4 regions of the Streptomyces herbicida genome follow, and region 1 is predicted to be linked to each of the others. Evidence: riboswitches for the same ligand, from Rfam matches in the RefSeq annotation. Region 1 holds a riboswitch; each other region holds the start of a gene.
What was found. Region 1 has a riboswitch for cyclic di-AMP ahead of Q8A52_RS34370 (transglycosylase SLT domain-containing protein). Riboswitches for the same ligand answer to the same signal wherever they lie in the genome.
Positions count from the first base shown of each region.

Region 2: it holds a riboswitch for cyclic di-AMP, as region 1 does, so the genes downstream of both, Q8A52_RS47355 (M23 family metallopeptidase) here and Q8A52_RS34370 (transglycosylase SLT domain-containing protein) in region 1, are expected to answer to the same signal.
Region 3: it holds a riboswitch for cyclic di-AMP, as region 1 does, so the genes downstream of both, Q8A52_RS21660 (NlpC/P60 family protein) here and Q8A52_RS34370 (transglycosylase SLT domain-containing protein) in region 1, are expected to answer to the same signal.
Region 4: it holds a riboswitch for cyclic di-AMP, as region 1 does, so the genes downstream of both, Q8A52_RS10225 (M23 family metallopeptidase) here and Q8A52_RS34370 (transglycosylase SLT domain-containing protein) in region 1, are expected to answer to the same signal.

Region 1 is NZ_JAUYWJ010000020.1:6,261-13,953, forward strand. It holds gene Q8A52_RS34340 (ABC transporter permease) at 1-656, opposite strand, end outside; gene Q8A52_RS34345 (ABC transporter ATP-binding protein) at 643-1,623, opposite strand; gene Q8A52_RS34350 (LolA family protein) at 1,657-2,895, opposite strand; gene Q8A52_RS34355 (CHRD domain-containing protein) at 3,134-4,087, opposite strand; gene Q8A52_RS34360 (polyprenyl synthetase family protein) at 4,212-5,222, opposite strand; gene Q8A52_RS49225 (hypothetical protein) at 5,483-5,842, shown strand; cyclic di-AMP (ydaO/yuaA leader) riboswitch at 6,343-6,525, shown strand; gene Q8A52_RS34370 (transglycosylase SLT domain-containing protein) at 6,529-7,017, shown strand; gene Q8A52_RS34375 (HAD family hydrolase) at 7,042-7,693, opposite strand, start outside.
Region 2 is NZ_JAUYWJ010000046.1:19,717-27,409, reverse strand. It holds gene trmB (tRNA (guanosine(46)-N7)-methyltransferase TrmB) at 1-315, shown strand, start outside; gene Q8A52_RS47365 (PrsW family intramembrane metalloprotease) at 326-1,660, shown strand; partial or broken gene Q8A52_RS47360 (aldo/keto reductase) at 1,689-2,536, opposite strand; gene Q8A52_RS47355 (M23 family metallopeptidase) at 2,681-3,718, opposite strand; cyclic di-AMP (ydaO/yuaA leader) riboswitch at 3,726-3,885, opposite strand; tRNA gene Q8A52_RS47350 (tRNA-Met) at 4,183-4,256, opposite strand; gene Q8A52_RS47345 (dihydrofolate reductase family protein) at 4,306-5,442, opposite strand; gene Q8A52_RS47340 (MarR family winged helix-turn-helix transcriptional regulator) at 5,597-6,112, shown strand; gene Q8A52_RS47335 (GTP cyclohydrolase II) at 6,217-6,852, shown strand; tRNA gene Q8A52_RS47330 (tRNA-Lys) at 7,195-7,267, opposite strand; gene Q8A52_RS47325 (DEAD/DEAH box helicase) at 7,456-7,693, opposite strand, start outside.
Region 3 is NZ_JAUYWJ010000010.1:92,597-100,289, reverse strand. It holds gene Q8A52_RS21690 (hypothetical protein) at 1-145, opposite strand, end outside; gene Q8A52_RS21685 (flavodoxin family protein) at 215-673, opposite strand; gene Q8A52_RS21680 (lipoprotein) at 836-1,516, shown strand; gene Q8A52_RS21675 (DUF1996 domain-containing protein) at 1,591-3,588, opposite strand; gene Q8A52_RS21665 (hypothetical protein) at 4,112-4,255, shown strand; cyclic di-AMP (ydaO/yuaA leader) riboswitch at 4,405-4,576, shown strand; gene Q8A52_RS21660 (NlpC/P60 family protein) at 4,585-6,150, shown strand; gene Q8A52_RS21655 (NAD-dependent epimerase/dehydratase family protein) at 6,182-7,234, opposite strand; gene Q8A52_RS21650 (FAD-dependent oxidoreductase) at 7,482-7,693, shown strand, end outside.
Region 4 is NZ_JAUYWJ010000004.1:116,033-123,725, forward strand. It holds gene Q8A52_RS10205 (helix-turn-helix domain-containing protein) at 1-565, shown strand, start outside; gene Q8A52_RS10210 (DUF6126 family protein) at 562-684, shown strand; gene Q8A52_RS10215 (tyrosine-protein phosphatase) at 688-1,485, opposite strand; gene Q8A52_RS10220 (alpha-galactosidase) at 1,658-3,730, shown strand; cyclic di-AMP (ydaO/yuaA leader) riboswitch at 4,027-4,194, shown strand; gene Q8A52_RS10225 (M23 family metallopeptidase) at 4,199-5,194, shown strand; gene Q8A52_RS10230 (SGNH/GDSL hydrolase family protein) at 5,446-6,231, shown strand; gene Q8A52_RS10235 (TetR family transcriptional regulator C-terminal domain-containing protein) at 6,273-6,893, opposite strand; gene Q8A52_RS10240 (Glu/Leu/Phe/Val dehydrogenase dimerization domain-containing protein) at 7,166-7,693, opposite strand, start outside.

The DNA.
Region 1 (7,693 bases):
ATCCCGCTGTTGGTCAGCGTCGAGATGAACAGGCCGAGGGCCGCGATCCCGGTCAGTGACGCGGCGACGACCAGGGCGATCAGCAGGGCCCGGCCCAGGCCTTCGCCGAAGCCGATCCGGGTGCCGGAGATGGTCGTCAGGTCGCCGAGCGGGAAGAGCAGCGCGCCCACGGCCAGCGCGGAGACCGCGACCACCAGAGTGGCCAGCAGGCAGAAGGCCATCGTGGTCGCGTACTTGGTGAGCAGGAGTCGGGTGCGGCCCGCGGGGGCGACCAGGAGGTAGCGCAGGGTGCCCGCGTTGGCCTCGCCCGCGATCGCGTCGCCCGCGACGACACCGATCGCCATCGGCAGGAAGAACGGGAGTGTCGCCGCCAGCGCGGTGAAGACCAGGAACAGGCCGTTGTTGGTGATCTGCGCGATGAAGGCGGGCCCTTCGCCGCCGCCGCGGCCGGGCTGCCCACCGCCCCGCGTCTCGATCTTCACCGCGATCCCGACCAGGATCGGCACCCCCGCCAGCACTCCCAGCAGCGCGAGCGTGCGCCAGCGCCGGAAGGTGGTGAGCAGCTCACTGCGCAGCAGACCGAAGGTCCACAGCACACGGGGGGCGCGCACGGCTGTCTTCTCCGCCTGTGTCAGCCCGAGTTCAGCCTGCGACATCGAAGCCCTCTCCGGTCAGTGCCACGAACGCGTCCTCCAGCGAGGCCCGTTCGACCGAGAAGCCCCGGACCCGCACCCCGGCCGTCACCAACGCGGCGGTGAGGTCGGCGAGTTCACCGGTCGGCGGTTCTCCGGTCACCCGGTCCTCGGCCATGACGACATCGGCGACCCCCCGCTCCTTGAGCACCCGGGCCGCGTCCCCGGTGTCCGGCGTGGTCACCACCAGCCGGCCGCGCGCCCCCGCCGCCAGGTCCGCCACCGCGCCCTGGGTGATGAGCCTGCCCTGCGCCATGACCGCCGCGTGCGTGCACACCTGCTCGATCTCGTCGAGGAGGTGGGAGGAGAGGAAGACGGTGGTCCCGTCCGAGGCCAGTTCCCTTACCAGGGACCGGATTTCGCGCATGCCCTGGGGGTCGAGGCCATTGGTCGGCTCGTCGAGGACCAGGAGTCTGCGGGGCTGGAGCAGCGCGGCCGCGAGTCCCAGGCGCTGCTTCATGCCCAGGGAGTACGCCTTCGCCTTCTTGCCGGCGGCGGCCGTCAGGCCCACCCGGTCCAGTGCGGCCGCGACGCGGGCGCGCCGGGTGCGCGGGTCGGCGGTCGGGTCGGCGGCGTCGTACCGCAGGAGGTTGTCCCGGCCGGAGAGGAAGCCGTACAGGGCGGGCCCCTCGATGAGCGCGCCGACGTGCGGCAGCACGGCGCGTGAGGACCGGGGCATGGGGCGCCCGAGTACCCGCGCCGTGCCGGAGGTGGGCTCGATGAGCCCCATCAGCATGCGGATGGTGGTGGTCTTGCCGGAGCCGTTCGGACCGAGGAAGCCGAAGACGCTGCCCGCCGGGACGGTCAGGTCGAGACCGTCCACGGCGAGCTGTCCGCCGCGGTAGCGCTTGGTGAGGCCGCGGGTGTCGATGACGCACGGTTCAGCGTCCCCCGCCTCGGTCTCCTGCTCCGTGGCGGACGGTTCGTCCATCGGCTCCCTCGATTCGTCGTGCCCGCAGGGTACCTACTTCGCCTTGTTCGCCGCCTGGACCAGGGCGTCCTTGGTCACGGCACCGACGTAGACCTTTCCGTTGTCCGTGATCAGGGCGTTGACCAGGCGGGTGGAGAAGACCGTGCCCTTGCCGAACTTGCCGTGCACCTGGTCGCCGAGCGAGCCGAGGAAGCCGCCCAGGTCGCCGCCGGCGGCGGAGTCGGACGGTACCCCGCCCTTACTGCCGGTGTCGAAGGTGGCGATGGAGTTCCAGCCCTTGCCGAGGACGTTGAAGCCCTCCTCCCCGCCGAAGCCCTCGGCCCCCTTGAAGCCCTCGGCTCCCTTGGCGAAGTCGTCGCCCGGCTTGAGGGAACCCTTCCCGGGCGCCTTCGAGGCCTCGCCCTCCTCGGTGACCTTCGCACCCTTGGGCGGGGTGAAGTCGAAGGTCGAGGCGGCCGGCTTGGCAAAGCTGACCTGGGTGAAGCCCGCGTCGACGACGGCCGCGCCGCCGCTCTTCGGGGTGAGGGTGAACTTCAGCGGAAGCCCGGTCTTCGCGTCGACGGCGATGCTGATCGCACCGACGGTGGTGCCGGACTGCTTGGGCTTGATGAGCAGCTTGTAGGCGTCCCGGCCGGCCACCTGCACGGTGCCGTCGACGGTCACCGACGTCGTGTCGTCGACCGACTTGAGGGCCTCGTCGGCGAAGTCCTTGGGCGTGGCGGGCGGTTCGCTCCCCTTGTCCTTGCCCTGCTCCTCCGCCTTGCCGTGGTACACCTCGTTCGACTTGCTGTCGTAGCCCCACACGTCCTTGCCGTTGTGGATGAGGCTGTACTCGGCGGCGCTCTCGATCAGCGAGAGCTTCTGCCGGTCCGGGCCGTCCGCGGCGACGCGCAGGGTGTGCGTGCCGCTGACGAGTTCGGTCAGCTTGGACGTCGGATCGGCGGACGACCCGTCACCCGACGGGCCCGCGCCGGAGAGCAGACCGCTCTCCAGGCCTCCGAGGTCGGGGAGCCCGAGGTCCGTGCTGACCTTCACCGTGCCGGACATCTGCTGCACGTCCGACTTGGCGATCTTCTCGATGAGCTGCTGCGCGGTGATCTTCGGCAGATCGGGGTCACCGGAGTCGGCGAGCGCCGGGACCAGCCCGATGGTCGCCGCCGCCACCCCCACCACCGCGACCGGTACGACGTACCGGGCGGCCTTGCGACGTCCCGAGCGCAGGTCGTCGACCTGCGTCGCGCCCGTGTTGCCGTCGGATTCGTACGGTGCCATGTGTGCCTTACCTCCGTCGTCGGCGGCGGCCGTCCTCGCACTCTGTCCCACCCTGAGCCGCCATTCTCACCCGAATCGGTGAGGAGTGGTGATTTCCGTGGTTTCCAGTTGACCAAATCGGCCGTGCGGAAGCGTCAGCCCGCGGACTCAACTCCGTGTACGCCTGGGGTATGACACACGCAGGCGGCGCCTCCCCCGACCCGTAGGGGTCGGTCGCGCGGGAGGCGCCGCCGTCGGCTCAGTGCGTGCGCACGAAGACGTAGTCCGCCTGGTAGGGAACGCCGACGATCTCGCCCGGTGTGCAGGTGCCGGCCGGGGCGACTCCGCCGACGGTGTTCAGCCGCAGGATCTCACCGGTGCCGGCGAGCAGCCCGTGGTGCTTGCCGGACTGCGTGGCCTTGAGGTCGAGCTCGGCAATGTTGCCGTCGCCGTTGGGCGTCTTGGTGATCAGGGCACCTGTGACGGCGCTCCCGTCCGGCGCGATCCACTGCGGTGTACCGGAGTTGGGCTTCACGAAGGAGTGCCGGATGCGGCCGCCGAGCAGGGCGCTGACGTCACGCTGCCCGAAGGCGTACCCGCCGCCCTCGACCGCCTTGCACTCGTAGATCTGCTTCCCCTTGACGACGGAGGCCTGGAAGCTGCCGAGAACGTGCCGGAAGCCGGTGGTGGTGGTGACCTTGTGGAGCTGTCCGCGGACGGCTCCGCCCGGGAACTCGGCCGTGTGGAGATTGGCGTAGAAGGAACCGGGGTCCTCGGTGAGCTGCTTGAGCAGGGCGGGGTCGTTCACCTTGACGGTGCCGGTGAGGCTGTGCCGCCCCTGGGGAACCTTGTCGAGCAGCTTCCCGAAGTTGATCTTGACGCCGCCGTTGGTGCCCTTGGCGCCCTGGTGGATGTGGAGATCGGTGGGCCTGCCGGTGCCGCGCCAGGCCACGGCGACGGACACCCTGTCGCCCTTGACCTTGATGAACTCCAGTGCCGCGCCGTCCTTGTCCCCCACGGCGGGGCCGCCCTTGACCGGCACCTCGTTGGCGCCCCGGAGGCTTGCGGCGAGGATGGTCGTCTCCTTGCCGGTGTGGGTCTCGGTGGCGGAGGCCGGGTTCGCCCCGGCGGCGACACCGGCGGACGCGGCGATCGCGACGGCGGTGGCGACGAGGCCCTTGCGACGCGCGAAGAACGTTCCGTTCATACCCATGATTCAGTTTTCTCCCCGTATGTGACTGACGCCCCCTGCGTCAGCTTCTGGGCATGAGTACGGAAGGGATCTTAGATTAGACTCAGTCCATAAATGTGACGTGCGTCACGCCACTCGGCGGGAACTATCCGGCCCGGTGGACCACCGCGTCGCACAGCTCGAGCAGCGCGGCCTTGGCGTCGCACTCCGGCAGCGGGGCCAGCGCCGCCCGCGCGTCCTCCGCGTAGCGCACGGTGTCGCGCCGGGCCTGTTCCAGCGCCGGGTGCACCCTCAGGGCGGCCAGCGCCTCGGCGTGGCGCGCGTCGTCGGTCAGGTCGGAGTCGAGGAGCTCGCACAGCGCGATGTCATCGGCCAGCCCCAGCCGCGCCGCCCGCTCCCGCAGCCGCAGCACCGGAAGGGTCGGGATGCCCTCGCGCAGATCCGTGCCCGGCGTCTTCCCGGACTCGTGCGAGTCGGACGCGATGTCGAGCACGTCGTCCGCCAGCTGGAACGCCACACCGAGCCGCTCGCCGTACTGGGTCAGCACGTCGACGACCGTCTCGTCGGCCCCCGACATCATCGCCCCGAACCGGCACGACACCGCCACCAGCGAGCCCGTCTTGCCGCCCAGCACGTCCAGGTAGTGCTCGACCGGGTCCCGGCCGTCCGAGGGCCCCGCCGTCTCCAGGATCTGCCCGGTGACCAGCCGCTCGAACGCGAGGGCCTGGACCCGCACCGCCTCGGGACCGAGGTCGGCGAGGATCTGCGAGGCACGGGCGAACAGGAAGTCACCCGTCAGGACGGCGACCGAGTTCCCCCAACGGGTGTTCGCGCTGTCCACACCGCGGCGCACCAGGGCCTCGTCCATCACGTCGTCGTGGTACAGCGTCGCGAGGTGCGTCAGCTCGACGACCACGGCCGAGGGCACGACACCCGGCGCGTACGGGTCGCCGAACTGGGCCGCGAGCATCACGAGCAGCGGCCGGAACCGCTTCCCGCCCGCCCGCACCAGGTGCTGGGCGGCCTCCGTGATGAACGGGACCTCACTCTTGGTGGCCTCGAGCAAGCCTTCCTCGACAGCCGCCAATCCGGCCTGGACATCGGCTTCCAGAGCCTGGTCCCGCACGCTCAGCCCGAACGGCCCGACGACGGTCACGAGGGGTCTCCTGTCTGCTGGTGTCTGCTGGCGATTACACGGTTTGTCGATAGGTCGCTGCCATCACTCAAGTCAGCGTATCCGGTCAGGTTTCGATCACCGATAGCGCCCACCGTTACAGCCCAGGCGGTATCGGATCACGGCCGGTATGTTTTTGATCAGTAGATAAGGACTGATTTTTATCGACTCACTGTGATGTGGCATTTTTTGTCCCTATGTACCCGATGTGCCCAGTCCGCCGGTGCCACGGGGTGCCGCCCATGCCCATCCGTATGTCCTTCCCCTGCGAGACCACGCACGACGACATCCGCATCCCCCTGCCCAACGGGACACGGCCGCACGTGCGCGCATGGCGGCTCCTGACGGAGGTCGCGGCCCTCGCGCCCGAGCCGCTCAAGGCGGTCGCCACGGTCCGCTCCATGGACGACCACTACGACAACGACGTGCACCGCCCGGGAGGTTCCGTCCTCGCGGCCGGCACGCACGCCTGGGGGCCGCACTGCTCGCCTTCATGGACCTGCGCGCTCGCGCATCCGACCCGTGACGACTACGGGCAGCGAGCCCCGGTCCGCACGGACTGCGGCGCAATCAGGGCCGCCGCGCCGACGGCAGGCGGCTGACGACTGTCCACCTGCGCGGGAGGTGTTCGACCAGACGGAGGACCGTGTCGTGGTACGCGTCGCGCCACCCCCGACCGCGGCCGGCCGCCCGGCACGACGGTCCGGACCCCTTCGGACGCCACCTGTGACGCGGAACACCTCCTCGTCCCCGAGGAGGTGGTCTGCGCGGAGGGCGGCGAGACGGCCTTCCGCCGGACGCGGGAGAAGCGCGTCCCACGGACCCCCGCGAACCCCCTGTGACCTGCATGTCTGATTTGCCGTGAATGTTATTCCGTGAGTTGGGTCACGTGGCCTCATGTCGCCCCACATCCGCCTAAACACCCGTTCGCCCTTTTCCCGCCGACCAGTTGAGGCTGTGCAACCGCAAAGGATCAAGTGCCTCATACGCCTCAGACAAAGGTCAATCGGTGCGTTCTGTGAATCAGGTACTTGTTCCCGACATGTGCTCTCGCATAGCTTCCGGGCCTGTCAGGCGGACGCCTCATCCTGCCGCCGCCGGACGTAACCCATCGACGAACTCATTCGCGTAGGCAGGAGCGGGGGACCCAGGTAAGCGCCGGGCCGCACGACACACGTCGCACGGAACGGCTCGGGGTGAAGTCGCGCAGCCTCAGGGCGGCACGGCCGGGCACCTCCCCGCCCGAACCCGACAGCTCACCTCGCAGGCGACGGAGAGGAACATCCCCATGCCTGCTGCCGCTCAGTCCCGCCGCACCGCCCGCCTCGTCCGCAAGCTCGCCGTCGCCGGCACCGGCGCCGCGGTGCTCGCCCTCCCGCTCATCGGCGCGACCACCGCCTCGGCCGCCCCGGCGGCCACCACCTCCGGCACGACCGGTACGACCTTGGCCGGCTACCCGAACAACCTCGACGGCTGGATCCGCGAGTCCCTCGCCATCATGGCGGAAAGGCACATTCCGGGCACGTACCACGGCATCTACCGCAACATCATGCGTGAGTCGTCGGGCAACCCGCGGGCCATCAACCTGTGGGACTCCAACGCGGCCAAGGGCATCCCGTCCAAGGGCCTGCTCCAGGTCATCGACCCGACGTTCAACGCGTACCACGTGGTCGGAACGTCGTTCGACATCTACGACCCGGTCGCGAACATCACCGCCGCCTGCAACTACGCGGCCGCGCGGTACGGCTCGATGGACAACGTCTTCGGCGCGTACTGACGGATCTCCCCGAAGCGGGGAGAGCTACGCAAAGAGTCTTTCGAGGACGACGGCGATGCCGTCGTCCTCGTTCGACAAGGTGATCTCGTCGGCCACCGCCCTGAGTTCGGGGTGGGCGTTGGCCATCGCCACACCGCGGGCGGCCCAGTCGAACATCGGGATGTCGTTGGGCATGTCCCCGAAGGCGATGGCCTGGCGGGCGCTCAGCCCGAGGTGTTCGGCGGCCAGCGCGAGGCCGGTCGCCTTGGTGATACCGCACGGCTGGAGCTCGACGGTCCCCGGCCCGGACATGGTCACCGTCGCCAGCGAACCCACGACATCGCGGGCGGTCGCCGCCAACGCGTCGTCGGACAGCGCGTGGTGGCGGAGCAGGACCTTGCTGATGGGTTCGCACCACAGCTCGTCGCGCCGATGGACCCGTACGGCGGGCAGGGTCGGGTGCGGCATCAGATACCCCGGTTCGATGAGCGTGAGCCCGTCCACCCCGTCCTGGTCGACGGCCGCGTACACCTGACCCACCTCGGCCTCGATCTTGCCGAGCGCGGTCTCGGCCAACTCCCGGTCCAGGGTGACCGACCACAGCAGACGGTCCGCGCCGGCGTCGTACAACTGCGCGCCCTGTCCGCACACCGCGAGCCCCCTGCTGCCGAGTTCATCGAGCAGCGGCCGCACTCTC
Region 2 (7,693 bases), on a different contig from region 1:
CCCGACCCCTGGCCGAAGAAGCGGCATCACAAGCGGCGGCTGATCCAGCCGGAGTTCCTCAGCCTGGCCGCCACCCGCCTCAGACCCGGGGCTATCGTGCACTGCGCGACGGACTGGGAACCGTACGCCGAGCAGATGCTAGAAGTGCTGACCGCGCACCCGGACTTCGAGAACACCCGGCCCGACGGCGGTTTCTCGCCGCGTCCCGACTTCCGGCCGCTGACCCGTTTCGAGGGTCAGGGACTGGACAAGGGTCATGTGGTGAACGATCTGCTCTTCCGCCGCGTACAGCACCGGGAGCAGCAGCGACGTTAGGGTCAATGCCGTGGCCACCTTTCCCCCGTATCCGACGCACCCCGCAGGCCCCGTCGACGGTGCGCTCCGGCACCCGCGCTGGTGGCAGCGCAGGTGGGTGCGGTACGGGGCACTCATCACCCTGCTCGCGCTCTCCGGGCTCGTCATCCTCGCCCTGGTGCGCGAACAGACCGGCACGGAAGGGTTCCTGGTCGGGATCTGCCTCGCCGTGCTGCCCGTGCCCCTGCTCATAGCGGCCTTCCGCTGGCTCGACCGGGTCGAGCCGGGGCCCTGGCGGAACATGCTCTTCGCGTTCGCCTGGGGCGCCTGCGCGGCGGCCCTGATAGCCATCGTGGCCAACAGCTTCGCCACGAGGTGGATAGCCACGGCCACCGCCGATCCGTCCAGCGCCGACACCCTCGGCGCCACCGTCATAGCGCCCATCGTGGAGGAGTCCTCCAAAGCGGCGGCCGTGCTCCTCGTCTTCCTGTTCCGCAGACGGGACTTCACCGGGATCGTGGACGGCGTGGTGATAGCGGGGGTCACCGCCACCGGGTTCGCCTTCACCGAGAACATCCTCTATCTCGGTACCGCCTTCGGCACCGACCAGATCACCGGCGACCGCGGCATCGCCTCCGTCACGGCCGCGACGTTCTTCGTGCGCGTCATCATGTCCCCGTTCGCGCACCCCCTCTTCACCGTCCTCACCGGCATCGGCTTCGGCATCGCCGCGCTCTCCGCCGAGCGGCAGCATGTGCGGCGGGTGCTGGTGCCGCTCGGCGGGCTGCTGCTCGCAATGAGCATGCACGCGTTCTGGAACGGCTCCTCGACCTTCGGCCCGTACGGGTTCTTCGCCGTGTACGGGGCGTTCATGGTGCCCGCGTTCGGGCTGCTGACCTGGCTGGCGATCTGGACGCGGCAGCGCGAACTGCGGACCGTGCGGGAGGAGCTGCCGGTGTATGTCTTCGCCGGGTGGCTGGGGCCCGCCGAACCGTTCGTGCTCGGCTCGATGCGGGCGCGGCAGATGGCCCGGGACTACGCCGGCCACCACCTGGGCAAGCAGGCGGCGCGCGCCGTGGGGCAGTACGAGGCGTACGCGACGTCACTGGCGTTCCTGCGCCACCGCGGGCGCAGGGGGCGTGCGGGGGCCGACTACGTCGTACGGGAGCGGGAGTTGCTGGCCGAGCTGTGGAAGCGGCGGCAGGTGGCCCGTCCGGCGATGGAGTACGCGGCACGGATGTCCGCTCCGCCCCGGCCGGTGTACGGGCCGCCGGTTCCGTACGGAACGGCGGCGCCGTACGGAACAGCGGCGCCGTACGGGTACCCGGCGGCGCCCTATCCCGCGTACAACCCCTATCGGTCCTAGGGCGCCGCGGGCAGGCGTGGCGGGCCCGCTACGCCGACGCGTCCGTCAGCCGCGCCAGTTCCTTCTCCGACAGCCGCAGCCCGGCCACCGCGAGCAGCGCCGGGAGCTGCTCAACCGTGCGTGGCGAGGCGATCGGCGCGGTCACCGCCGGCTGGGCCGCCGGCCATGCGAGGGCCACCGTGGGGACGGGGGCCTCGTGCGCGGTGGCGATCTCGTCCAGGGCGGTCAGCACCCGTCGGCCGCGCTCGGTGTCGAGGTGCTTGGCGGCGCCCTTGGCACGCGCGCGCTGTCCACCGTCGTACCGGGCCGGTACTTGCCCGTGAGGAAGCCGGCGGCCAGGGCGAAGTAGGGGACGGCCGCGAGGCCGCTGCGGATGACGACGTCCTGCAGGGCGCATTCGTAGGTGTCGCGCGAGACGAGTCCAGGGACGCCTGCAGGCGTTGCGCAGTGATGTTGGAGGCGGCGATGTGCGGTACCTTGCCCGCCTTCACCAGCTCGTCCAGCGCGCCGACGATCTCCTCGAAGGGCACTTCCGGCTTGTCGAAGTGGGTGCAGTAGAGATCGATGCAGTCGGGTCCAGGCGCCGGAGGGAGGCGTTGGCCGCGGCCTTGATGTTGGCGGCGGTCAGGCCCTGGAAGTCGGTGTGCTGGCTGACCTTGGTCGCGATCACGACGTCGGCGCGGTTGCCGCGGGCCTTCATCCTCCCCCAAGCTCTTCGAGCAGGGGGGACCCCCAGTCGATGATCGTCTCGGACTCGCCGCCCTCGTGCGGTGTCGACGAAGTTGCCGCCGGCGGCCGTGCAGGCGTCCAGGACGCCGAAGGAGGAGGTCTCGTCGGCGGTCCAGCCGAGACGTTGCCGCCGAGGGCGAGCGGGAAGAAGCAGAGAAGTCATGATCTATGACTACGGTCACACCGGAGCGGAAGAGTCCGGATACGCCGGCAAAGATCCCGTAAACGCCTGACCGGCGGTCCTGACGTCGGGGGGGTGTCGTCAGGACCGCCGGAGGTCGACAGGGTGTGTCAGGGGTTGAGGCCCTTGCCCCGCAGCCATGTCATCGGATCGATCCCGGTGGCCTGGCCGCCCGGGTGGACCTCCAGGTGCAGATGCGGGCCGGTGACGTTGCCGGTGGCGCCGACGCGGCCGATGACGTCGCCGGTGCTGACCTTCTGCCCGGCGGAGACGCTGATCGAGGACTGATGGCAGAACCACAGCTCGGTGCCGTCGTCGAGGGTGAGGATCGTGCGGTAGCCGTAGGAGCCGGCCCAGCCCGCCTCGGTGATCGTGCCGCTGTGGATGGCCTTGATGAGCGTGCCCGTGGGCGCGGCGAAGTCGAGGCCGGTGTGGTAGCCGGAGGACCACATGGCGCCGGCCTGACCGAAGGTCGAGGTGATCGTGTACGAGGAGGTCGGCAGCGTGTACTGCTTGGCCAGCGCGGCCAGGCGCGCGGCCTCGGCCTTCTTCTTGGCCGCGGCCTCCGCGCTCGCCTTGGCGGCGGCGGCCTTGGCGGCGGCCTCCTTCTCGGCCTTGGCGGCCGCGGTGGCGACCTGCTTGTCCGCGGCGGCCACGGCAGCGGCGGCGGCCTTGGTGTCGACCTGGCCCCGCTGCTTCTCGGCCTGGGCCATGATGCGGTTGCGCAGCGCCTCACCGGCGTCGGAGGCGCCCTGGGCGCTGTCGGCGGTGGTCATGCCGACGCCGCTGAGCGCGGTCGCGGAGCCCTTGGGGGCGTCGTCCGGGGTGCTGTCGCCGAGCAGGGAGCCGACGGAGGGCAGGTCGGGCATGGAGATGGACACCGGCGGCTTGCCGGTGTTGGCGCTGGCCATGCCGCCCGCGCCGACGGCGGCTATGACACCGACGCCCAGGACCGTGGAGCTGCGGGCGAGTCCGCCGCCGCGCTGCTTGGCGACGCGATGCCGGCCGCGTACCGGGCTGAGGGACTCCTCGGTGGGGTTCCACTCCTCCCACGGGCCCTCGTCGGTGCGGTAGCTGCCGTAGCCGAAGGTCTCGGGGTGCTCGCTCGGCACGAATGGGGCTGTGGGGGCAGGCCGGTTGGACGCCACGCGGGCGTACTCCTTTCCTTCCGCCGCCTACCGGGTTAGCTGACGGGTTCGGAGCAGGAAGGTCTCCTACGCGCGTATACCGGCCGTGCCTCCACGGCGGCATCCGCGTGATTCACCCCAAGGTGGTGGTTCCCCGGTTCCCTTGCGGGATTCGGCGCGTGCGCACGGAGCCGACTCTTGTGACGGCTGGGACGACCGCGCTGCGTTATCGAACGTTAATAGACCCCGCCGTCAGATTCCAAGCCGTTCTACTTGATCATTAACGTTTTTACTGCGGGACTTACAGGCCATGACCGGTGGAAATCGGGCGAGTTGGCCGCAGTACATGAGTCACGGCGGTTTTGATGGTGACTCAGATGTTATGCGGAGGGCTTCCGTCCGATCACTCTTCGTGATAAGTGCGTGGTCGCACAAAACACTCAGGGCCGGAATCCGTGAACTGGATTCCGGCCCTGAGCCTTGAGTAGCGGGGACAGGATTTGAACCTGCGACCTCTGGGTTATGAGCCCAGCGAGCTACCGAGCTGCTCCACCCCGCGTCGGTGTGCCTCAAGCATACGCCATACGCAGGGGTGCAAACGCACGGCTCTACTCGCCGGTCAGCAGGTGCCGGTTCGGCGCTTTTGCCAGGTCCTCGTACTCGGGCAGCACGACGACGTCCACGCCCTCGCCCGTCAGCAGCCCGGTGCCGTCGGCGCCCGGCACGAACGTGTCCGGCTCCCGCCAGGCCGTGACCACCCGTCGCACCCCGGCGTCCAGGATCAGCCGCGCGCAGGGAGCGGGCCGCGACGCCCGGCGGGTGCAGGGCTCCAGGCTGCTGTACACCGTGGCGGCGGCCAGCCTCGGATCGGCCGGGTCGATCTTGGCCAGCGCCGCCTCCTCGGCGTGCACGACCGGGTCGTCGCCCTCCCGCGAATGACCCCGGGCCAGCTCGGTCCCGTCTGCGGCCACCACGATCGCGCCCACGCTGAAGGCGGTCTCCGAGGGCGGGCACAGCGCCGCGAGCTCGCAGGCGATCCGCATCCAGTGCCGGTCCGCCGCGCTGACCGACCGCCCGGTTCCGGGTGCCGTCGGCTCGTACCGCATCAGTACGACGTCCTCGATGCGGCGCGTCTCGACGAGCCGGAGCCGCCCGCCCTGGTAGCCCCCGGGGCCGAACAGCCGGGGCGCCGCCGGATCACCCACCAGCAGCGGGGCGAGGACCAGCTGGAGTTCGTCGGCGAGGCCCTGGCGGAGCAGCTGGGTGTGGATGGTTCCGCCGCCCTCGACCATCAAGCGGCGCACCCCGCGCTCCTCGTACAGGTGGGTGAGCAGCGCCGGCCAGTCGAGGTCGGGGCCGAGCGGGACGACGTCGGCGGCGAGGCCCAGTCCGCGTGCGCGCTCGGCGCCGTTCTCCGTCGTGAAGAGGACCTTTTCGCCGCCGGTGTGCCAGAACATCGCGTCCGGGTCCAGCTCGCCGGAGCCGCTGACGGTGACCTTGAGCGGGTACTCGGGCCGGCCCGAGGCCACGCGGGCGGCGCGCCGCTCGGGCGAGTAGACCAGGAGCCGCGGGTTGTCGGCGCGGATCGTGCCGGCGCCGACCAGGATCGCGTCGACCGACGCCCGCACCTCGTCGACCCGGTCGAAGTCGGCCGGGCCGGACAGGAGCAGCCGCTCGGGGCCGGTGTCGTCCAGGTAGCCGTCGAGAGAGACGGCTGCGGACAGCAGGACGTACGGGTACGGCATCGGCGCGCTCCCTGGCGAAGGCTGTGACGAAGACTTTGGCGAAGACTGTGAGGAGGACTGTGACAAGGACTGGCTGACGAAGGACGAGGACTGCCCCTGACGGAGACTGACCTGCAGGCTTGGTTCAAGTTTGAAACAAACTTACACTGGCGGTATGACGACCCGCTGGCTCACCCCCGAGGAGCAGCGCGCCTGGCGCGCGTACATCGCCGGCAGCCTGCTCCTGGAGGACGCCATCGACCGGCAGCTCCAGCAGGACACCGGCATGCCGCACCTGTACTACTCCATCCTGGCCAACCTCTCCGAGGCGCCGGAGCACAGTCTGCGCATGACCGACCTCGCCGAGAAGTCGAAGATCACCCGGAGCCGGCTGACCTACGCCGTGACCCGGCTGGAGAAGGACGGCCTGGTACGGCGCGAGGGCTGCCCCTCCGACAAGCGGGGCAGCATCGCCGTCCTGACCGCCGAGGGCATGGCCGTGCTGGAGCGTGCGGCACCGGGTCACGTGGCGACCGTACGCGCCTCGCTCTTCGACCACCTCAGCCCGGAGCAGGTACGGCAGTTGGAGGAGATCTTCGGCGGGATCACCGAGGCGCTCCAGGGCGAGGACGCGCGGTGCGCGCCGGACGACGTGCCTTGGCGGCGCCGGTCGCCGAAGTCCTGTTCGTGACGCCCGCGACAGACTCCGCAAATCCATTGCTTCAAATTTAAAGCATGGGGTAGGGTTCCCGGCATCTGCTTCAAAACTGAAACTCCTGAACCCGGAGAACCCGCATGCCCGACACCTCAGCCGCCACACCGCGCGCCCGCGTCCGGGTACCGCTGCGCTTCCACGACGGTTACAGCGTCGACGCCGAGCTCGTCACCTTCCACGGCCTGGCCGACGGCCAGGAACACGTCGCCGTCGTCCTCGGTGACCCCGGACCCGTCCCGCTGGTCCGGCTGCACTCCGAGTGCCTGACCGGCGACGTCTTCGGCTCGGCCCGCTGCGACTGCGGCCCGCAGCTGCGCGAGGCGGTCGAGCGCATCGCCGGCCGCGGCGGCATACTGCTCTACCTCCGCCAGGAGGGACGCGGCATCGGGCTCTACAACAAGCTCGACGCGTACGCCCTCCAGGACCAGGGCCTGGACACCTACGAGGCGAATGCCGCGCTGGGCCTCCCGGAGGACGCCCGCGACTACACGGCGGCCGCCCAGATGCTGCGCGCCCTCGGCATCGGAGAGCTCGACCTGCTCTCCAACAACCCCGACAAGGCCGAACAGTTGCGTACCCTCGGCATCGCCGTCCGCGACCGCGTCCCGACGGGCGTCTTCACCACCGCCCACAACGTCCGCTACCTGCGGGCCAAGGTCCTGCAGACCCAGCACACGCTGCCGCTGGGCGAACTTACGGAACTCAGCGTGGGCTGATCGGCTCCCCGCCGACGCCTCCGAACGCGAAACGAGCCCCGGTCCGGACGAGATCCGGACCGGGGCTCTCCCGTAGACCCTGTGCGACCACGATCACGCTCCCCGGCCAGGACACCCCGCCCACCGGAAACGGCCACATGTCCACCCCTCGTCCGTCTACCGGGCCACGCGCTGTGGCCCGGAGATCATGCTGCTGCGAGGGGTCCGGCAAGCACCATGGGCCGAAACCTACTTCTGAGGTAGGCAAACACCTACCCCCGAACGAGACAGCGTCCGAGCCGACCGAAGCCGACCCGGACGCTGCGTGGCAGGACATGGGGGGTGACCCCCGCCTGCAATCCGTAGGCCCTGTGGGACTCGAACCCACAACCAATGGATTAAAAGTCCACTGCTCTGCCAATTGAGCTAAGGGCCCAGGCGATGTTGCCTCCCTGAGCATAGCCGGACGAAGCCGAGTCTCCGATCGGGTATCGGGGACCCGGCCGCGTCGGACCGCAGAACAGGCCGAAACAGGTACGGATCGACCGGCGCTCCAGGTGCCACGGCGGACGACGAAGGGCCCGTACGACCGGAGTCGTACGGGCCCTTGCAGGTCACTCGGCGTCAGCCGTTGCGCTTCCAGCGCGGCTTGTCGTCGCGGCGGCCGAAGGAGCCGGTGCCGCGGTGGTCGTCACGACGGCCGTACGGGCGGTCGTGGCCGGCGGAGCGGAAGCCGGGACGGTCGTCACGGCGGTCCCGGTTGAACGGGCGGTCGCTGCCCCGGTGCCCACCGCGCTCGTCGCGGCGGAAACCGCCACGGTCGTCACGACGCTCGAAGGAACGGCCACCACGGTCGTCACGA
Region 3 (7,693 bases), on a different contig from region 1:
TGTGCTCGGCCGTGTCTCCCTGAGGCGTGGCCGCCGCAGGGAACGCCGTGGATTCACCAGCTGCACGAGCGGTGATTATCGCTGGCCCGTGCGCTTGTGCCCGCTTCGGCCACTCCGTTCGGCCGAGAGGCGAACGCGCTACCACCCGGATGCGGGAACGGTCCTGCCGGACCGGTCATGACGAGGGCCGCGGCAGCTGTCCGGGTCCGGCTCCTCAGTCCTCCGAGACGAGTCCCGCCGCGATGGTCGCGCCCAGTTCCCAGCACGCCTCGATGTCGGACTTGGCGGGCTCACCGGTCACGGTCACCGCGTCCGCCGTGCGCCGCCAGCCGAGGCCCGTGGTGATCGACTCGATCCCCCGTACGGCGCCTGTGACGTCGTTGCCGCCGTGCACGTAGTAGCCGAAGGGCCGGCCGCGGGTCTCGTCCAGGCAGGGGTAGTAGACCTGGTCGAAGAAGTGCTTGAGGGCGCCGGACATATAGCCGAGGTTCGCCGGTGTGCCGAGCAGGTAGCCGTCCGCGGCGAGCACGTCGGAGGCGGTCGCCGACAGCGCCGCCCGCCGCACGACCCGTACGCCCTCGATCTCGGGTGTCGTCGCGCCGGACACGACGGCCTCCAGCATCGCCTGGCAGTTGGGCGACGGCGTGTGATGAACGATCAGCAAGGTAGCCACACCCCGAACCCTGCCGTGGCGGCCCTTCCGCCCGCAAACGGCGGTGGACACCCCGGGGCGGCGCGGCGTCCGGGGCTCGTACGACGCTGGTCCCGGGCTCGTACGACGCTGTCAGCACCCTTGGATACAGTGTCCCACCTGGATCAATGGGGGGAGACGGCGTTGCGGATCACGATGGGGACCGTGCGGGGCGGACTGGCTCCTGTGCTGTTGCTGGCCGGCGTGCTGACGGGTTGCGGCGAGTCGTCGCAGGAGGACCCGAAGGCGACGGCGACGGCTCGGGCCGAGGGAGCGACGGGCTCGGCGGCCAAGAGGGGTGGCACCATCGGCGCCGCCGGCTCGGCCTGTGAGTTGCCGGTCACCTTCGACATCGCCAAGGGCTGGAGGGCCAAGGCCGTTGACTCCGGCGCGGCTTCGGGCGGTTCGGACGGCTCCGACGACGAGCGCGCGCAGGACGTCGCCGACGCCCTCCTCCATCAGGGTCCCGTCACCGCCGCTTGCGAGATCGACGCCAAGCCGGCCGGGAACATCGGCTTCCTGCGCGTGTGGACCGGCTCCACGGCCGACGCCGACGCGCGCACCGTCCTGCGGGCCTTCGTGGCTGCCGAGGACAACACGAGCAAGGAGAAGTACCGCACGTTCAAGGCCGGCGACCTCTCCGGCGTGGAAGTGGAGTACCTCTACACCAGCAAGCTCCTGGACGAGGTGAAGAAGGAACGCGCCCTCGCCGTCAGCACCCCGGACGGTCCGGTCGTGCTGCACCTCGGCGGGCTGGACACGGAGGAGCACGAGGCGATGCTCCCGGCGTATGAACTCGCCAAGCGCACGCTGCACGTGGCCTGAGCCGCGGTCTTCACTGCGGGCTCGTCGTCCTGCCCAGGCAGGCGCGGGGATGGCAAGGCCGTCCGCGGCGGACGTCACACGGAACGGCCTCCCATCCGGCGCAGCACCACGAAGCCCGCGATCACCAGCAGCGCGCCGATCCCGGCGGGCCACAGGTTGGCGCCCGTCTCCGCGAGTCCGCCCTGGGCCTGCGGTTGGGTCTGCACGGCGGCTGCCGAGGGGTCGTTCGCTCCCGCGGCCGGGGTCTGGGCGGCCTCACCGATCTCGGCGGGCTGGGTCGTCCGGCCGCCGCCCTGGCCCGAACCACCCTTGTCCGAACCGCTGTTGCCGGAGCCACCCTGGTCCGAACCGCTCGTGCCCGAGTCGGTCTTGTCGGAACCGCCCTTGCCGGAGCCGGAGTTTCGCGAACCGCCCTTGCCGGAGTGGCCCTTGTCCGAGGTGACGTGCGTGGGTGACGAGGAGCTGTACACCTGGGGCAACTCGCTGGCGGGAGCGGACGTCGTACCGTCGTCCGTCGGCTCGGCGGACGGCGGGTCGGCCGGGGCCTGAGAGGGCTGCTCGGTCGCGGTGTCGCCGGGAGCCGGCTCCTCACCGTTGCCGGGCGAGGCCGGGCTGGAGGCCGGCGGCTCGCTGGGGTTCCCGCTCGGGTCCTCACCGGGGTCGGCGCCGGCACCGCATGTGCGGCCGGAGTTGATGCAGTCGACCATCTGCTTCATCAGGTCCTCGTCGAAGACGTTGATGAAGTCGCCATGGTCCGTGACCGGCTTGTGCAGTTGCTCGGGGAAGGAGTCCACGGCGAACAACGGCACCGTCCGGCCGCCGTCCTGGAGGCTCGGCGCGTCGACGTCGTAGACGATGCGCTGCACCAGCTGCGGAATGGCCTGGAACCCGTTCGGGCAGTTGCCCTCGGCGTCGGCGAATGCCACGTGGGTGCGGTGGTTGGCGCTGTCGATGTTCCGGCCGTCCCAGCAGCTCTGGAACTTGAACGAGCGCACGACGTCACTGCCGGACGGGCACAGCGGGTACTTGTCCTTGAGCTGCCGGTCCTCGAACCCGGTGCAGCTCCACGACGCGTTGGCGTTGGCGGGGCCGTTGACGAACGACTTGGCGTCGCCGGTGATGATGCGCAGCAGGCGCGGCATGGCCGTGACCTTGCTGCGGGGGTTGCCCACGAAGGTCAGCGTGACCTGCTTGGGCGTGACGATCTGACCGGCGTTGCCTTCGGTTCCGCCGCCGGGGGCGCCGGCGTCCCGCTCCTGCTTGCCGTTCTGCAGGCGCAGCACTGGCCAGTAGTACGTGGACCTGTCGCCCTTGTCCGCACAGCTCGTGTCGCCGTTCGCCAGGTCGTCGTCGCTGGCGAAGGCGTTGTTGTCCTGGTTTCCGACGTAGTCGTGGAAGTGGTGGGCACCGTTGGAGACACCGGGGGCGACGATCACGTTGTCGGAGTTGAACACGCCGTTCGCGTTGACGCCGCAGCTGCTGCTGAAGGAGCCGCGGGAGGCGTCGGACTGCGGGGCCGGGGTCTGCACGTTGGGCTGGACGGAGGTGATGTCCGCGTAGTCCGCGGCCACGGGGCCGTTGCCGGCCTGGCCGCCGTTGCCCTGGCCGCCCCCGTTCTGCCCCTGGCCGCCGTCGGCCGGGTTCTGACTGGCGGCGCCCTGCCCCGTGCTGCCGCCGCCCTGGCTCTGGTTGCCGGAAGGCTGCAGCGTGCACGCCGCCATGTCGTCCAGACCCTGCGGGCGGTCCCCCACCTGGTCGATGGCGTCCGAGATCTGTCCGATGGCCTCGGCGCGCTTGTCCTTCAGCGGGTTCATGATCGCGTCGTCGGCGGACCCGGAGTTCTGCTGCTGGGACTGCCCCCACTGCTGCAGTTGCTGGTAGGCCGCGGCAACCTGCTGGTCGAGGAGGGCGAGTTGTTTGTCGACGTCCTCCCTCGCCCCGTCCGGCACATCGGTCAGCCGGCTGCCCACGTCCGGGCAGTCGATCGTCGCGCCGGCGGCCAGCACCCGGCCGGTCTGGCTCGACTGGTCCGAGCCGCTCTCGGTGGCGGAGGCGTAGACGTTCGCCGCGATCAACCCCCCTCCGCCCAGCATCAGTGCGACCGCTGCGAAGGTCGCGCGTCGTGCGCCTGTCGGGCGTCTGCGCGTATTGCGTCCCACGGAAGTACCCCTGGTCTCGTCGAGGCCGGCTCGGCATGGAAGTCCCCCGCTCCATACGGACCCGGAGGCGACCGTGTTCAACCGCCCCAAAGATTCATCGCAACCTCACAGAGAACGCGGCGATCCGAGTCGGAACGTCACGACTTGCCGGGCCAGGGAGGAATGCGCCATTCGCCGACAGCGTCCCCGCCGCGACAACTCGAGGAGAAATACTCGCCAAGACGGATGATGCGGGGATCGACCACTCGGCGGCGTTCCAGGCCCTGCCCGGCAAGGCGGCACTGCTGACACCCGAGTTGGTGTACGCGGACGCCAACGAGGAGATTCTGCGCCTGTTCGGACGCAAGCGCGAGGACCTCGCGGGCCGGCATAGTGCGCTCAGCGCCGCCTCCCGCGTCGCCCAAGGCCCCGCACGGGCTCTGAACGCGCTCGGCAGGTGCACGCATGTGGTCGACGGCGCCGGCCCTTCCGCCACTACCGGGATGCGGACCCGGAGGCCCTCGCCGATGCCGTGCTGCGGGAACTCCTGCCCACGGAAGGCGCGACCGACGACACCGCGTTGATCGCCGTACGGCTCTGAGTCACCGAGGACCCCTCAGTACCGAACCTCCAAGCGAATATCACAAATACGTATCGGACATTTCACACGTCAACCTTCACACGAGGCGCACAAGTTGGTTAGGTTGACGACCAGGCTGCACGGCTCCCCCCGGCGAACCCCGCCGGGCCGCGTGGCCTCCGCCGAGTCCGGGCCCTTTCGGGGCAGCCGGAGCCGGGGACCCAACCGACATTGGGGTGAATCGGCCCAACTGCCCACCAGGGCATGGCCGTAGGGCACGCCTTCCGGAATCGACCGCCCGAACCCGACAGCTAACTCGGTAGGCGGAGTACGGAAGGAGTACGTCTCCCATGGCGACGGAGAGCCGTGACGAGGTTCGGCAGCGGATCGACAACCTCTACGACCGGGCCGAGAACGCCACGGGGAACTACAACGCGACCCGCGCGATGTCCGCGGGGAAACGTGGCCGCGGAGTTCCGCTCCGCAAGCGGCCGGGCGGGGACACCGATCCCGAACTCGACAGCGTGACCCGTCAGTGGTTCGACGCGGCGCGCTCCAAGCTGGGTCCGACCGTGCCCGCCGTACTGCCCGCCGACCGTATGCCTCAGCAGCGCTCGCCCGGGAATCGTGGCGCCGCTCCGGCACGGGGCGGCTTCCCCGGTGCCGAGCCGGAGAAGGCCGCCCGGTCTCTCCCGCCGGAGCTGACCGCCGGGTTGAGCGGTCGTCCCGTCGCGGAGCTGACCGGTCGGCCCGTGGCCGAGTTGCCTGGTCGGCCCGTGGCCGAGTTGCCCGGTCGGCCCATCGCGGAGCTGACCGCGCGGCCCGTCGCGGCACTGCCCGCCGTGCCCGAGCCGCGGCTGGAGCTCGAGGCGGCCCCCGGCGCACTGCTGCCCGCGCCCGCCGCCGGGCCGCGCCGGCCCTCGCCGGCGGACTCCAAGGGGCAGAACCAGCGAAAGCTCACGGCCGCGCGCGACCTCCTGAGCCGCCACGCCGCCCGGAGCAGCGCCCCGATCGCGGCGATCGAGTCCCGGCCGGCCGCCCAGGAATCCTGGTTCCCGCAGGAGACCCTCGGCACGACGGACTCCTTCACCACCGGCACCCTGCCCGTCCAGCAGGCCGTCCCCGGCGCTGCCCCGGCCCCGTTCGCCATGGACGCCCTCACGGACACGGACTCCTTCGCGACCGGCTACCTGCCCATGCAGACAGACATGACGGGCACCGTGATCGGCACGGGCGCGCTCACCCACGCGGGGAGCTACGCGACCGCCCCCCTGCCCGCGCAGACAGGCATGACGCCCGCCCCTGTCGCCATGGGCGCGCTCACCGACACCGGAACCTTCACCACCAGCCCCATGCCCGCACCGGCAGCCATGCCCGCCGTCACGGCCGCCCCCTACGCAACCGGCTCTTTTGCAACCGACGCCTACGCAACCGACCCCTACACAAGCGGCTCCTTCACAACCGGCTCCTTCGCCACCGGCGCGCTGACGGACACCGGTTCCTTCGCCGCTCCCGTTGCCCCGGTCGGCGCGGGCAGCGTGCCGGAGGCGGCGTACGGCGGCAAGGCCATGAAGGCGCTCGCCTTCGCCCGCGCGCAGATCGGCAGGCCCTGTGTCTGGGGTGCGATGGGGCCGGGCTCGTACGACTGCTCCAGCCTCACCCAGGCCGCGTGGAAGGCCGCCGGGGTTGCGCTGCCGCGTGCCGCGGCGGAGCAGGCCGACGCGGGGAGCCCGGTCGCGATGGCCGACATCCAGGTCGGTGACCTCGTCGTCTTCTTCGACAACGCGAGCCATGTCGGTTTCTGCACCGGCAACGGCATGATGATCCACGCGCCGGGGCCGGGATCGTACATCCGCGAGGAGTCGATCTACGGCGCCGGGGAGTCGGCGATCCACCGGGTCATCCGGCCCGCGTGAGGCACGAGGGCGCGGTCGTACGGGGCGCGACTCACCCGCGTCGGCCGCGCCGACTCTCGTAGTGGTCCAGGAGAGTCTCCTCGATCGGGCGGTAGGTGATGCCCAGGTCGTGCACGCTCCTGCTGTTGTCGACCCGGAAGCGGATGCCGAGGTGCTTGCGGATGTAGTCCTGGGTCAGGCCGAAGGCGGGGCCCAGGATGCGCACCGGCCAGTGCGGGAGCGCGGTGCGCGGCAGGCGGAGGTCCCGGGGACGGCGGGTGCGGATGATGCGGGACATCTCGTGGAAGGACGTCATGGTCTCGGCCGCGACGATGTAGCGCCCCTTGGCGTCGGGGTTCTCCGCCGCCGCTATGTGCGCGTCGGCCACGTCGCGTACGTCCGCCGTCGTGAAGCTGAAGTCCGGGGCGCCGTAGCAGAAGTAGCCCTTGAACAGCTCGTCGAGCAGGAACAGGCTGCCGGACTCCGACGCCGGGGTGAGTGAAGGGCCCAGGATCAGGCCTGGGTTGATCGCGACCATGCGCCAGCGGTCCTGGGCGGCCTCGGCCTCCCAGGCGGCGCGTTCGGCCACAGTCTTGGCGTAGTGGTAGGGGTTGTCGGCCACCGTGCTGGTGGTGTTGAAGTAGCGCTCCGAGAGCACTTGGTCGTCCATGTCGAGGACGTCCGCGTAGTCGCCGAACATCGCCCCGACCGTCGAGGTGAAGACCAGTGTCTCGACGGTCGGCGTCCGCTCCACGCTCCCCAGGACGTTGCGGGTGCCGAGCAGGGCGGGGTCCACCATGTCCCGTTGGCCGTCCTCGATCTTCTCCGGCATGAAGAACGGCGACGCGACGTGGAAGACGACGGAGCAGCCGCGCACGGCCTCGTCGAAGGAACCCTCGGCCAGCAAGTCGGCCTGGAAGAGGGTGAGTTGGCCGGGGAAGGCCTCCTGCAGATCCCACAGCGGCCGTACCTTCGCCGGGTTCGCGGTGTTGCGTACGGTGGTGTGGACCCGGTATCCCCGTTCCAGCAGGCGCCGTACGAGATGGCTGCCGACGAACCCGCTGCCGCCGGTCACCACGACGGTCGTGTCCCCGCGTCCACCCACGCTGTCACTCCTCGGTTCCGGCCGGCGGTTCGTCGTGGAGCGGGATGATCCCGGCCCCGGGTCCAGCCTCGGGCACGCCCAAGACCGGTGTCCACCCGCCTGCCGCGCACCCCGCGACCTGCACATCTCCCCAGGGGCATAAGATCGGCTTATGGGGTCATAGACCGGACCCGCGTACTAACTTAGGGCTGCCTTAGCTTAGGCTTCCCGTTCGAGTCGCCTGTTATCGCTCGAAGGGAACCTGATCATGCCGCGCCCCCTGCGGGTAGCCATCGTCGGAGCCGGCCCCGCCGGGATCTACGCCGCCGACGCCCTGCTCAAGTCCGAGGTGGCCGCCGAGCCCGGCGTCTCCATCGACCTCTTCGAGCGGATGCCCGCCCCCTTCGGCCTGATCCGCTACGGCGTGGCTCCCGACCACCCCCGCATCAAGGGCATCATCACGGCCCTGCACCAGGTGCT
Region 4 (7,693 bases), on a different contig from region 1:
CCCCCAGCTCCGCTCGCTGCGCCGCCGCGCCGGTCTCACCCTGGAGGCCGCGGCCCGCGCGGCCGGGCTGTCGCCCGCCCATCTCTCCCGCCTGGAGACCGGACGGCGCCAGCCGTCCCTGCCGATGCTGCTCGCACTCGCGCGCATCTACGGTACGACGGTCTCGGACCTGCTGGGCGAGACGGTCACCGACCGGGACGCGATCGTGCGCGCCGCCGACATGGAACCGACCCGGGCGGGCGGCTGGACGTACTGGCAGGCCGGCGCGTCCGGCCGCGGGATGCAGGCCCTGCGCGTCCGCGTGCCCCACGGCTCGCAGGGCGACATCGTGCGCGTCCATCCCGGCGAGGAGTGGCTGTACGTCCTCAAGGGGCGGCTCAGGCTGCGCCTCGGGGACACCGCGCACCTGCTCGCGCCCGGCGACAGTGCGCACTTCGACTCGCTGACCCCGCACCGCCTCGCCGCCGAGGACCACGACGGGGTCGAGCTCCTGTTCGTCCACACCCTGCTGCAGAGTCCCACGGCCACCCTGTGCCTGGGCCCCATCACCGGAGAGCTGCCATGAGCAACCTGGAGGAGAAGTTCCCCCGCGCCCTGTGGGTCCGCCTGATCATCTACGGCGTCCTCGGCCATGTCCTGGCCGCCTTCATCTACCTGCTGTTCGCGGTCGGCGCCAAGGGCTGACCGTCAGTCGAGCAGGCGCTCGCGCAGCCGCTCCCGATGCTCGGGGCCGAGCCCGAGACCCTGCTCCAGATAGACGTCGACCGTGCCCCACGTCTCCTCGACCGTCTCGAACGCCGCCGCCAGATACTCGGCGCGGGCCTCGAACAGCGGGCTGAGCAGCTCCATCACCTCGGGGGTGTAGGCCGACTCGGCGCTGCCGCTGCGCCGCACCTTGTAGCGGCGGTGCTTGGCGTTCGACTCCAGGTAGTCGGTCAGGATGGCCTCGCGCTCCACGCCCAGGGCGAGCAGCGTCACGGCTATGGACAGGCCCGCGCGGTCCTTGCCCGCCGCGCAGTGCATCAGAGCCGGGACGCTGTCCTCGGCCAGTGCGTGCAGCACCCGGGAGTGCTCGGCGGTGCGCTCCCTGACGATCTTGCGGTAGGAGGTGATCATTCGGTTCGCGGCCTTGCCGTCCGCGAGGATCCCGCGCAACTGATCGAGGTTCCCGTCGCGGACCATCTTCCAGAACTCGGCGCCGTCCGCCGGGTCGCTCAGCGGCAGGTTCACGTTCCGCACGCCCGACAGCGCCACGTCGGGGCCTTCCAGCTTCTGGTCGGCCGCGTTGCGGAAGTCGAAGATCGTGTGCAGGCCCAGGGAGGCGAGGAACTCCGCGTCCTTGTCGGTCGCATGCGCGAGGTGGCCGCTGCGGAACAGCACCCCGTACCGCACCCGCCGTCCGTCCACGGTCGGCAGTCCGCCCACGTCGCGGAAGTTGCGCACTCCGGCCAGCTCGGGCTCGGTCGACGGGACGTGCTGCGTCACGGGGGCTCCTCACGCTCGGGCGACGCCGACGCGGCTCGTCGACGGGCACGCTGTCGACGATACGACATGAGTTTCCTCAGGCAATGAGTTGTCCACAGGCGTTGCCCCCGACACCCTCGGCCCTTGATGATGTTTGGGCTTGCGCGGATCTGTTGGCACTTGTGAGGACTTCATGGTGGACATCGCCGAGAACGGTCGTACCTGGCTCCTGTCCGGGCCGAGCAGCAGCTATGCGCTGCACCTCACCGAGGCGGACGAACTGCTCCACCTCCACTGGGGGCCGAGAATCGCGCTCGCCGACGCCGAGGCGCTGGCCGTGCGCCCGCTGCCCGACTACTGGCCCTTCGAGTCCCCGCTCGACGGCCGTGAGGAGTACCCGGTCGAGGGCGGCCCCCGCTTCGTCCGCCCCGCCCTGTCCGTGCGCACCGAGGAGCGGCGCGGCACCGAGTGGGCCTTCGAGGCGTACGAGACGGAGGGCGACGAACTGCGGCTGCGCTTCCGGGACGGCGGGCTGTCCGTCACGCTGCACTACCGGATGCGCGGGGACGTGATCGAGCGCTGGGTGACCGTGGGCAACCAGGGGCACGCGCGCGTGGAGCTGCTCCGCGCCGACCCGGCCACCTGGACCCTGCCCGACCGTGAGGGCTGGCGCCTGTCCCAGCTGCACGGCCGCTGGGCCGCCGAGTCCCTGCTGACCCGGGCCCCGCTCACCCACGGCGAGAAGGTCATCGGCAGCCGCCGCGGCCACACCGGTCACCAGCACCTGCCCTGGGTCGCGCTCGACACGGACGCCACCGAGGAGCAGGGCGAGGTGTACGGCTGTGCGCTGGGCTGGTCGGGGTCCTGGCGGATCGGGGTCGCCCAACTCCCCGACGCGCGCGTGCAGATCACCGGTGGTGCCGGCTACGACGACTCGGGTCTGCTGATGCTGGCCGAGGGGGAGTCGTACACGAGCCCGGTCTTCGCGGGCCTGTGGAGCGACGGCGGCTTCGGCGGTGCGAGCCGTGCCTGGCACGCCTATCAGCGGGCCCATGTGATTCCGGACGCCGACCGGGACCGGCCCGTGCTCTTCAACTCCTGGGAGGCCACGAACTTCGACATCTCCGAGGAGCAGCAGGCGACGCTCGCCCGCCGGGCGGCGTCGATCGGCGTCGAGCTGTTCGTGGTCGACGACGGCTGGTTCGGTGCCCGCACCAGCGACCGCGCCGGACTCGGCGACTGGACGCCCAACCCCGACCGCTTCCCGAACGGCCTCAAGCCGCTCGCCGACCACGTGCACGCCCTCGGTATGCAGTTCGGCATCTGGGTCGAGCCCGAGATGGTCAACCCGGACAGCGAGCTGTACCGCGCACACCCCGACTGGGTGCAGTATCAGTCGGGACGAAAGCGGACGGAACTGCGCAATCAGCTCGTGCTCAATCTGGCCCGCGAGGACGTCCAGGAGTATCTCTGGGAGCAGCTCGACGGTCTGCTCTCCGGTGCCCCCATCGACTATGTGAAGTGGGACTTCAACCGTTGCTTCACCGACGCGGGCTGGCCCGGCGAGCCTTGTCCGCAGCGCCTGTGGGTGGATCACGTGCGTGCCCTCTACGCCCTGCTGGACCGGCTGCGGGCGGCCCACCCGGGCGTCGCGTTCGAGTCCTGCTCGGGTGGCGGCGGCCGGATCGACCTCGGTGTCATGAGCCGCACCGACCAGGTGTGGACCTCCGACAACACCGACCCGCTCGACCGCCTCCGCATCCAGCACGGCTTCAGTCAGATCCACCCGGCCCGGATCATGGCCGCCTGGGTCACCGACAGCCCGAACGCCCAGCTCAACGGCCGGGTCAGCTCGCTGCGCTTCCGCTTTGTGAGCTCCATGGCCGGAGTCCTCGGGGTCGGCGGCGACCTCGCGGAGTGGACGCAGGAGGAGCTTGCCGAGGCCAAGGAGTGGGTGGAGCTCTACAAGGACATCCGCCCGGTCGTGCAGCGTGGCGAGCAGTACCGGCTGCGGGCCCCGGAGGGCGGGCTGAGCGCGGTGCAGTACGTGCTCGGAGACGAAGCGGTGGTCCTCGCCTGCCTCCAGGCTCAGCACTACGGCGAGCCGCCCCCGGCGCTGCGGCTGCGCGGCCTCGACCCGGCGGCAGCGTACGAATGCCGCGAAACGGGCGAAGTTCACCGTGGTGCCGTACTGCTGCACCACGGGCTGCGCACCGGACTTCGCGGCGATCTCGACGCGGCGGTTTTCCGTCTACGGCGCATCTGAACCATCTGCCCGAATTAGTCATTTAAATCCAACTCGCTCTGGAATGAGAGGGTCTGGGTGCAGGTGCGTGAGGAGCGTCATATTCGTGACCGTCCGTCGCGCGTCATGTTCACGTAATTCACGTGCCTTTCCTGGGAATTGATCGGACGAACGGCGCGGGAATTCACAGAGGGTGACTGGGAATTCCCGTAACGGATCAAGCGAAAGCCGGACACAAGGAACCATCTGCTTGTCCGTTCGCATCTTGCTCGCTTACGTTCGCCACCAATCCGGACGGAACGCCGAATCCTGCCGCCGCCCGGAGTCCGCCCAAACTCACCCGTGTACGGCAGGAGCGGGGGACCCACCAGGTACCAATGCCTGTTCCGGTCTCCGGGACGGCCAGGGGTGAAGTCGCGCCTCGCGCGGCCGGGCAGCTCCAGCCCGAACCCGACAGCTCACCTCGCAGGCGCCGGAGAGGAATTCGCCATGCCCGCGAAGGGTAAGCACCGCCGCCCCAAGCCCCGCCGCTTCAGCCGTTCGGTCGCCGTCGCCGGTACCGGCGGCGCGGCGCTGGCTCTGCCGTTGATCGGGGCCACCGGTGCCCATGCGGCCACCTCGCAGTCCGTATCCGCACAGGCCGTGCAGTCGGTTCCGGCCGTCGCGAAGAAGGCCGCGCCGGCGCATTCGGGCGTGCGTACCTACACGGTGAAGACCGGCGACTACCTTTCGAAGATCGCCGAAGAGCAGAGCGTCCGAGGCGGCTGGCACCGGCTCTACCGGGACAACCGCGAGGCCGTCGGCGACAACCCTTCGCTGATCCACCCCGGCCTGAAGCTCGCCCTCGGCGGGAAGGCCGCGGGCGCCGCCAAGCCCTCGGCTCCGGCTCCCTCGCGGTCGTCCGCGTCCTCATCCGCGTCGAAGTCCGCGTCGAAGTCGTCCGCGTCGAAGTCGTCCGCGTCGAAGTCGTCCGAGACGGAGTCCTCCGCGTCGAAGTCGTCCGCGTCGAACCCCGCGAACGCCTCCGACGTCTCGACCGAGAGCGCCGGAACCGTACAGGCCGCCGTCGCCTCGTCCGGCTACACCCTTCCGGTCTCGGACGCCGCCGTCGGCACCGGCTACCACGTCGCGGGCAGCATGTGGTCCAGCGGCTACCACACCGGCGTCGACTTCGTCGTCCCGACCGGCACCTCCCTCAAGGCCGTGGCCGCGGGCACGGTCGTCTCCGCGGGCTGGGGCGGCGCGTACGGCAACCAGGTCGTCGTCAAGCTCGACGACGGCTACTACGCGCAGTACGCCCACCTCTCCCAGATCTCCGTCTCGGCCGGTCAGTCCGTCACCGCCGGCCGGCAGATCGGGCTTTCCGGCGCGACCGGCAATGTGACCGGCCCGCACCTGCACTTCGAGATCCGCACCACGCCGAACTACGGCTCGGACGTGGACCCGGTCGCCTACCTCCGCTCGCACGGCGTGCCCGTCGCCTGATCGTGTCGGGCACCCGTCCCGACCCCCACGCCGCCGAAGGCCGGACCCCTGCCCCCCGGGTCCGGCCTTCGGTGTTGCTGGGCAATCGATGCGTCAACCCGCCCGATCGGCGCCATATTCCCGCGTTGGCAAACTATTTAGGAGTGTCTTATCTCACCGTTCGTCAACCCCTTCCTACGATCGCGTAGGTCACATCCGAAGGTGAATCATGGGCCGATGTGGCAGACGATTCGAAGAGTGACAGCAGATCAGTGATCGGGTCGTACGTGGCGGTGGGGGACAGCTTCACCGAGGGCGTCGGCGACCCCGGCCCCGACGGGGCATTCGTCGGCTGGGCCGACCGGTTCGCGGTACTTCTCGCGGACCGTCGGCCCGAGGGCGACTTCAAGTACACCAATCTCGCGGTACGCGGGAAGCTGCTCGACCAGATCGTGGCCGACCAGCTCCCGCAGGCCGTCGAGCTCGCCCCGGACCTGGTGTCCTTCTGCGCGGGCGGCAACGACATCATCCGTCCCGGCACCGACCCGGACGAGGTGGCCGAGCGCTTCGAGCGGGCGGTCGGGCAACTGACCGAAGTGGCCGGCACGGTCATGGTGACGACCGGGTTCGACACCCGAAGCGTGCCCGTGCTCAAGCATCTGCGTGGCAAGATCGCCACGTACAACGGGCACGTCCGGGCCATCGCCGACCGCTACGGCTGCCCGGTGCTCGACCTGTGGTCCCTGAAGACCGTTCAGGACCGGCGTGCCTGGGACGACGACCGGCTCCACCTCTCACCCGAGGGGCACACGCGTGTGGCGCTGCGTGCCGGCCAGGCCCTCGGCCTGGAGGTCCCGGCCGACCCGGAGCAGCCGTGGCCCCCGCTCCCGCCCCGCGGCACGCTCGACGTCCGTCGCGATGACGTCCACTGGGCCCGCGAATATCTGGTCCCGTGGATCGGGCGGCGGTTGCGCGGGGAGTCGTCGGGGGACCATGTCACCGCCAAGGGGACGCTGTCCCCGGACGACATCAAGATGCGGATCGCCTCGGTGGCCTGAGGGCCCCGCTCGGCGTGCACGGCGCGACGGCGCGGGAGCGTTCACCGCTCCTGCGCCGTCAACGCCTCCCGGTCCAGGCCCAGTTCCCGGGCGAGGGCCTCGTCGACCCACTCCTGCGCCCGGGACCGCGGGACCGCGCCCGCGTAGGACGTGAGCTGAACGGCGAGCCCGTCGAGCAGGGCCGTCAGCCGCAGGGCCGTACCGCCCGGGTCGGGGCACTGGAACTCGCCCGCCGCCACGCCCTCCGCGATGACCTCGGTGATGGCTGCCTTCCACTGCCTGTCCAGGTCCCGGGTGACCTCGCGCAGGGCGGGCTCGCGCAGGGCCACCGCCCAGCCCTCGATCCACAGCCGCCAGCCCTTGGCCTGACCGGTGGGCGCGTACCAGCGCACCGCGGTCCGCAGTCGGCGCAGCGCTGTCGTACGGCGGCTCAGCAGCTTGCGCAGATGCGTCAGGTCGTCCTGGGCCGCATGGGCGAACGCGGCGGCGACGAGCTTCTCCTTCGTCGAGAAGTGATACAGCACCAGTGCGTTGCTCACACCGAGGGCCGAGGCCACGTCGGCGATCCTGACCGCCGCCACGCCCCGCGCCTCGATCTGCTCGACGGCGGCCCGCAGCAGTTCCTCCCGCCGCTCCGCCACGCTCAACCGCACTCTCGCCACGCGGTCACCCTAATCCGTTTCGGTCCACGAACCGGTAGTCGACCCTGATGCGACGCTCCTCGTCGAGGACCAGGAACTCCAAGCCGCCACCCGTCACCCGGCCCTCCTCCCGGTGGAAGGACTCCCAGCCCCAGTAACCCCACTTCCCGGGCTGCCCGGAGGCACCGACGACGGCGACCGAGGCGGGATCGAAGAACGATTCGGGCAGGGGCTCGGCCGCTGTCGCGGTGCTGGGTGGCGGGTGGCGGGTGGAGGAGGCTCTTCGGGATCCGTCACCGGTACCACCCGAACCGGTCCGCGATCACCGGCAGCCGGTCGGCCACGATGGCGTGCGCGGCCGCCCTCGGGGTCGTGCCGTCGGCCTCCGCGCGAGCCAGCATGCGGTCGATGAGGGTGCGCATGGAGCGCCGGGTGTAGGCGAACGCCTCGTCCGCGTCGGGGCCGATGTCGCCGAACAGCGTCCACCACCACCAGGCGTTCGTCCCCGAGTTGACCACCACGTCCGGCAGCACGATCACCCCGCGCGCGGACAGCAGCTCCTCCGCCGCCGGCAGCATCGGCATGTTGGCCGCCTCCACGATCCAGCGGGCGGTGATCCGCTCCTGGTCGGCGGTGTCGATCGCGTAGGACACGGCGGCGGGCACCAGCACCTCCGCGTCGGCGGACAGCCAGGCGTCACCCGGCAGTTCACGGTCATCGGGGCGCAGCACGGCCCGGTCGACAGTGCCGTACGCGTCCCGTGCAGCGAGCAGCGCGTCGACGTCCAGGCCCGCAGGGTTGGCGATCGTGCCCTTGATGTC